Candidatus Palibaumannia cicadellinicola: one gene and its partner. Each later gene encodes a partner of the first gene's protein in a complex. Links are inferred from orthologs where the notes say so. Each region holds a gene or a part of one and is shown in the gene's direction. Other genes may lie near its edges.

Region 1 (3,238 bases):
TACGACAACCACTAGTACTAGCGAAACCAAAACAATAGATACAACAACGACTAGTGCTAGCCAAACCAAACTAACGCCTGGTGATATTCGCGCGGTGTTTCTTCGTTCTAATTTACTTCAAGCATCATGGAACTTCGAACGTATGCAAGCACTAGGTTTCTGTTTCTCTATGGTGCCAGTAATTCGACGGTTATATCCAGAAAATAATGACGCTCGTAAGCAAGCAATTAAACGGCACCTAGAATTTTTCAATACACATCCATATGTAGCTGCGCCAATAATTGGTGTGACTATGGCCATGGAAGAACAGCGCGCTAATGGCGCGCCGATTGATGATACTGCTATCAACAGTCTAAAAGTAGGTTTAATGGGCCCCCTAGCAGGTGTGGGTGATCCGATCTTCTGGGGTACTATACGGCCAATCTTTGCTGCATTAGGTGCTAGTATTGCGATAAGTGGTAGTCTCTTAGGACCGCTACTATTTTTTATTTTATTCAACCTCGTACGTATTTTCACTCGTTACTACGGTGTAACTTATGGTTACCATAAAGGGGTTAATATTGTTAAGGATATTAGTAGTGGCTTACTACAGAAACTAACTGAAGGCGCATCAATTATTGGTCTATTTGTTATGGGAGCATTAATTAATAAGTGGACTCATGTTAATATTCCTTTCATTGTATCAGAAGTAACAAATATTGAAGGCTACACTACATTAACAACTATGCAATCCATACTTGATCAACTCATGCCTGGTCTAGTGCCATTGCTACTTACTTTTGCTTGCATGTGGCTACTGCAGCATAAGATAAATGCACTATATATTATCATGAGCTTTTTTGGCATTGGAATTTTTGGTTACTGGATTGGTTTACTAGGTTTATAACTGATAATAAATACTTTGGTAGCGTACCTGTAATACTATTGAATAAATGTGACTGATGATTGCACCTAGCAAAAATCGTATTATAAGCAGGTAGGTATTTAAGAATTAGAGAATAAACTTGCATATATAAAACAGATTATTCTCTGACGGGTTTTATCATCTATGTCGACTAGTATTTTAGCTATTGAAACAGCTACTGAAGCGTGCTCAGCTGCGCTCATGATAGATAACACCATCAGCGAACGCTTCGCTGTAACACCACGTGAGCATACTCAACACATACTACTTATGGTGGATAGTTTGTTGGCTGAGGCTAGCATTACATTATCAGATCTAGATACTATCGCTTTTAGCCGTGGTCCTGGTAGTTTCACTGGAGTACGTATTAGTATTAGTATTGCTCAAGGACTAGCATTAGGTGCAAATTTGTCGCTTATAGGCATATCAACGCTAGTAACGCTAGCTCAGGGCGCCTGGCGACAAACTGGCGCCCACCAGGTTCTGACGGCAATTGATGCCCGTATGGGGGAAATTTACTGTGCACCATATCGCCGTAATAATAAAGGCGTCTGGTTAGGTGAAGCAGACGAAGCCGTGCGAAAACCTGAAGAACTAGTTAGACTAACATCAGAACTTACTGGAGAGTGGTTCTGTGCAGGAACAGGATGGATGATCTCTCCGGTATTGATAGCTTTTAGGCGACGAACTATAAAAGATGGCCAAAATGTAATACTACCTTCGGCCCAAGATATATTACCACTTGCACTACAGCAATGGCGTACTGGCTGTGCACAGTCAGTAGATAAAGTAGAGCCAGTTTATTTAAGGAATAAAGTAGCATTTCAAACAAATAGATAAGGTTAATAACCTTTACAACATTACTATAAGTTTGCTGCATTTATTATTTTTGTTGACATCTTATACTTTCTTCTGCTTCTGGTAGCATAATATTAACCTCTAAGATGGATATATCACCATTCTTTATTTCCAGTTGCACCGAAAGTAGCTCAGGAGAACCTGACACATATTTACAGATAACTTTAAGCAGATCGCATTTCAACTGAGGCAGGTAATGAGGTATTTGACCGCTTCTTCGTTGCTCCGCAACGATAATTTTTAATCTTTCCTTAGCTATTTTTGCGGTTGTTTGTTTACGAGAGAGAAAAAAATTTAATAATTCCATAGTTTATCCACCAAAAAGGCGTTTCAGAAATCCCTTAGTCTCTTCTTCAATAAAACGTAAGGGACATTCTTCTCCTAATAGGCGATCAACCATATCAGAATATGCCTGGCCAGCATCAGACTCGGTATCAAGAATTACCGGCTCACCTTGATTTGAGGAACGTAAAACTAATGGATCTTCAGGTATTACACCTACCAATGGAATTCTCAATATATCAATTACGTCTTCCATACTTAGCATATCGCCACGGTTAACGCGACCAGGGTTGTAGCGAGTTAGCAACAAGTACTCCTTAATTGGTGCCATATTGTTTTCAGCGCGGCGAGATTTTGAGGACAAAATACCCAATATACGATCTGAGTCGCGGACTGATGATACTTCTGGATTAGTGGTAATAATCGCTTCATCAGCAAAGTAAAGCGCCATCAATGCCCCATTTTCAATTCCAGCTGGGGAATCGCATACCATGAAGTCGAAACCCATATCATTCAAATTATTGAGTACTTTTTCCACCCCAGAACGAGTAAGTACGTCTTTATCACGTGTCTGAGACGCAGGTAGAATATAAAGATTTTCGGTACGTTTATCTTTTATCAACGCCTGATTGATAGTCGCATCACCCTGAATAACATTGACGAAGTCATATACTACTCTACGTTCGCAACCCATAATTAAATCTAGATTGCGTAAACCAATATCAAAATCAATAACCACTGTTTTGTTACTTTTACGGGCTAAACCGGTAGCAATAGCTGCGCTAGATGTGGTTTTACCAACGCCACCTTTACCTGAAGTAACAACTATAATGCGTGCCATAAAATGATTCCTTTGTCAAGGGATTAAAGATTTAATAGAAAGTACACCATAGTGTAGGTAAATACGCCCAGCTTTACCTGAAAACTCTGCCGGTATTTGATCGCTTAGCCAATATTCACCGGCAATAGAGACTAGTTCTGGAGATAAATTACTACAGAAAATTTGACACTCTCCATCTCCTGATGCACCGGCTAGTGCACGCCCCCGCATCATGCCATAAATATGAATATGGCCATCAGCAATCAGTTCTGCACCAGCGCTTACGCTATTTGTTATGATTAAATCGCTGTTACGCGCATAAATCTGTTGTCCGGAACGGACAGGGGTATTAATAAGTAGTGTTTTTGCAATAG
Region 2 (3,156 bases), 200 kb from region 1 along the record:
TATTGATGACGATTTCACTCAGACCGCGTTGTTGAAGATAGTTATGAACTAACATTGCCTGTTTATTTAGCGATTGCTGATAAAATTTACTGAGCTGATTCATAAGCTTATAAAGGCTCTGGCGCGAATGCAACTTCTGCTGCCAATTGGAACTAAAATGCGCTTCGTATGGGACATTTAAGCCACATATTGTGGCTAATTCTTCAATAGATTCTAGAAACTCTAGACGATCATAATTCATCAGAAAATCGATGGCGTTACCATGAGAGCCGCAGCTGAAACAGTGATAAAATTGCTTTTCACTACTAACGTTAAACGAAGGGATTTTATCATGATGGAACGGACAGCAAGCAATAAAATGCTTACCCTGCTTTTTTAGCTTAACTCGTGCATCAATTAGGTCAACGATGTCAGTACGTGCCAATAAACTATTGATAAATGTACGTGGAATTCGTCCAGCCATAAGCTCTATAAAATTAGCTCTAAAACTTAAACAAGCTACTACATCTACACAGATGTAGTAACACAATCTAGCGAAGGTATAACATGGCAGAAGTATACTCTTATCTAAAAAATGTTAATTAACTTAATATAGACGAGTACGACGTGCGTTTTCACGAGCTAGTTTTTTGGTATAACGTTTTACTGCTGAAGCTTTCGCTCGTTTGCGTTCCGTAGTAGGTTTTTCATAGAACTCACGACGACGAACTTCGGATAGAACTCCTGCTTTTTCGCAAGAACGTTTAAAGCGACGGAGTGCCACGTCGAATGGCTCGTTTTCACGTACTTTAATTACCGGCATATTTTTTGTCTCACAAGAAAATAAATATTTTACAAGCAAATATTTATTTGATTACTATTTCTTAAATCGTACTGAATTTTACTTTAAGTATGCTTCTTTTGTAAAGTAATGATATTTTTGACTTGGAATATTGCTGATTGATTTACCAATTTTAGTGTAAGTGCAAATATATTATATTTAATAGGAATGATAAAAATTATGCCAGTATTAGGTATTGAGACTTCCTGTGATGAAACTGGCGTGGCAATTTATGATGATCAGCAAGGGCTACTAGCGAATCAAATTTACAGCCAGGTGAGACTACATGCAGATTATGGCGGTGTGGTACCTGAACTAGCGTCTCGTGATCACGTACGAAAAACAGTGCCTTTAATTCAAGCAGCACTATTAGAGGCTGGACTACAGGCAAAAGATATCAACGGAGTTGCGTATACCGCTGGACCAGGACTAGTTAGCGCGCTGATGGTAGGAGCTACCGTAGGATGCGCGCTAGCCTATGCATGGAGGGTACCGGATATAGCTGTGCACCATATGGAAGGTCATTTGCTAGCACCGATGTTGGAGGCTAATCCTCCAGATTTTCCTTTTGCCGCGCTGTTAGTATCTGGTGCGCATACTCAACTTATAGCGGTAACAGGCATCGGTGAATATCAATTACTAGGTGAGTCTATAGATGATGCTGCAGGTGAGGTATTTGATAAGATAGCTAAGCTACTTGGTCTCGATTATCCAGGAGGACCTCTGTTATCACTAATAGCACAACAAGGCGTTGCAGGACGCTATACTTTTCCGCGGCCTATGACTGACCGCCCTGGTCTGAATTTCAGTTTCTCTGGATTAAAAACCTTTGCTGCTAATACAATAAATGCGGTCGCTAGGAATGCACAGACTGATGCCGATGTGGCGCGGGCATTCGAAGATGCGGTAGTAGATACGTTAGCAATTAAATGCCGCCGTGCGCTAGATCAAACTGGTTTACAAAGACTAGTAATTGCAGGCGGCGTTAGCGCTAACCAGACGCTACGTACGCGTATGAAGGAGATGATCGAACAACGGGGAAAGGGAGAGAAAGTATTTTACGCACGACCTGAGTTATGTACTGATAATGGTGCAATGATCGCATACGTTGGCATGGTACGGTTACCATCCTGTACCAAGAGAAAGAGTCAATTAGCAGTCACAGTACGCCCACGTTGGCCACTAGAAGAGTTAACAACCGTAAGAACCTAATCAATTTGTTCAGACAAAAAATTATATTTGTGACATATCATGGAATTTAACACGTGGATATTATCTTTATTGAACAATTAACCGTAATGGCCTTCATTGGTGTTTATGACTGGGAGCAGCAATATTTGCAAAAGTTAGTTTTCGATTTAGAACTTGGCTGGGATAACCTACCAGCAGCGCGTAGCGACAATATATCTGATAGTCTGAGCTATACCGATGTTAGCGAAACTGTATTGTCTTTAGTTAGTAGTAATTGTTTTACACTGATAGAACGAGTGGCCGAAGAGGTAGCGGAACTACTAATCACTAAATTTTCTCTCACCTGGGTACGCATTAAAGTAACTAAACCAGGAGCTGTGCCGCAGGCGGCAAGCGTCGGCGTCATTATTCAGCGTGGACAGAAAAAATGACATCTTTTGATCGTTATGATTTGAGGTAAATGTAATATGGCAGATATGCACTGGTTAGTAATTGCGTTGATACTTGGCCTAGTAGAAGGAGTAACAGAATTTTTACCTATCTCCTCTACCGGACATATGATATTAGTAAGTAATTTACTAGGATTAAATGACGATAAGACGAAGACCTTTGAGATTATGATCCAACTTGGCCCCATTTTAGCGGTAGTTGTCATTTTCTGGCGTCGGTTATTTAGTCTGATCGGCATCAACTTTAATAGTGTCAGTAGCGATCGTAGGTTGCATCTCAATCATATTATACTGGGCATAGTACCATCTGTAGTATTTGGATTAATGTTTCACAAAAAAATCAAATCTCTTTTTGAACCAAAATACGTGATGTATGCGTTGGTTGTTGGTAGTCTGTTACTACTAGCAGGTCAATGGCTGAATCCTAGAAAACCCCGCGCTACTAGTATTGACGATATTAGCTATCGACAAGCTTTTTTTATCGGCTGTTTTCAATGTTTTGCTTTATGGCCTGGTTTCTCACGTTCTGGTGCGACAATTAGTGGTGGCTTATTGGTAGGAGTAAGCCGTGATGCTGCGTTTGAGTTTTCCTTTATTCTAGCTGTGCCGATGATATTAGGAGCTACAATATTAGATGTATATAAAAGCTTACCTTGTTTATTCTGGCAAGATTGGCCAATGTTCATCGTTGGTTTG

Evidence for each region.
Region 2: the proteins of tsaB (region 1) and tsaD are in contact, whole or in part, in a solved structure (PDB 4WQ4), measured with the Escherichia coli proteins. The link is inferred for Candidatus Palibaumannia cicadellinicola from one-to-one orthologs.

Annotation. Positions count from the first base shown.
Region 1 is NZ_CP008985.1:512,658-515,895, reverse strand. What follows is about bases 1-2,896. They hold tsaB (tRNA (adenosine(37)-N6)-threonylcarbamoyltransferase complex dimerization subunit type 1 TsaB), read left to right. Parts: upstream 1-1,048; coding sequence 1,049-1,744; downstream 1,745-2,896. Other genes in these bases: minD (septum site-determining protein MinD), read right to left, coding at 2,073-2,885; minE (cell division topological specificity factor MinE), read right to left, coding at 1,788-2,069; IM45_RS02490 (PTS mannose transporter subunit IID), read left to right, coding at 1-886. Outside these bases: septum site-determining protein MinC, read right to left, coding at 2,901-3,238. UniProt on the Escherichia coli protein: Required for the formation of a threonylcarbamoyl group on adenosine at position 37 (t(6)A37) in tRNAs that read codons beginning with adenine.
Region 2 is NZ_CP008985.1:715,839-718,994, forward strand. What follows is about bases 203-3,016. They hold tsaD (tRNA (adenosine(37)-N6)-threonylcarbamoyltransferase complex transferase subunit TsaD), read left to right. Parts: upstream 203-1,000; coding sequence 1,001-2,032; downstream 2,033-3,016. Other genes in these bases: dnaG (DNA primase), read right to left, coding at 203-463; rpsU (30S ribosomal protein S21), read right to left, coding at 587-802; folB (dihydroneopterin aldolase), read left to right, coding at 2,086-2,442; bacA (undecaprenyl-diphosphate phosphatase), read left to right, coding at 2,479-3,016. Also shown: more of dnaG, read right to left, coding at 1-202; more of bacA, read left to right, coding at 3,017-3,156.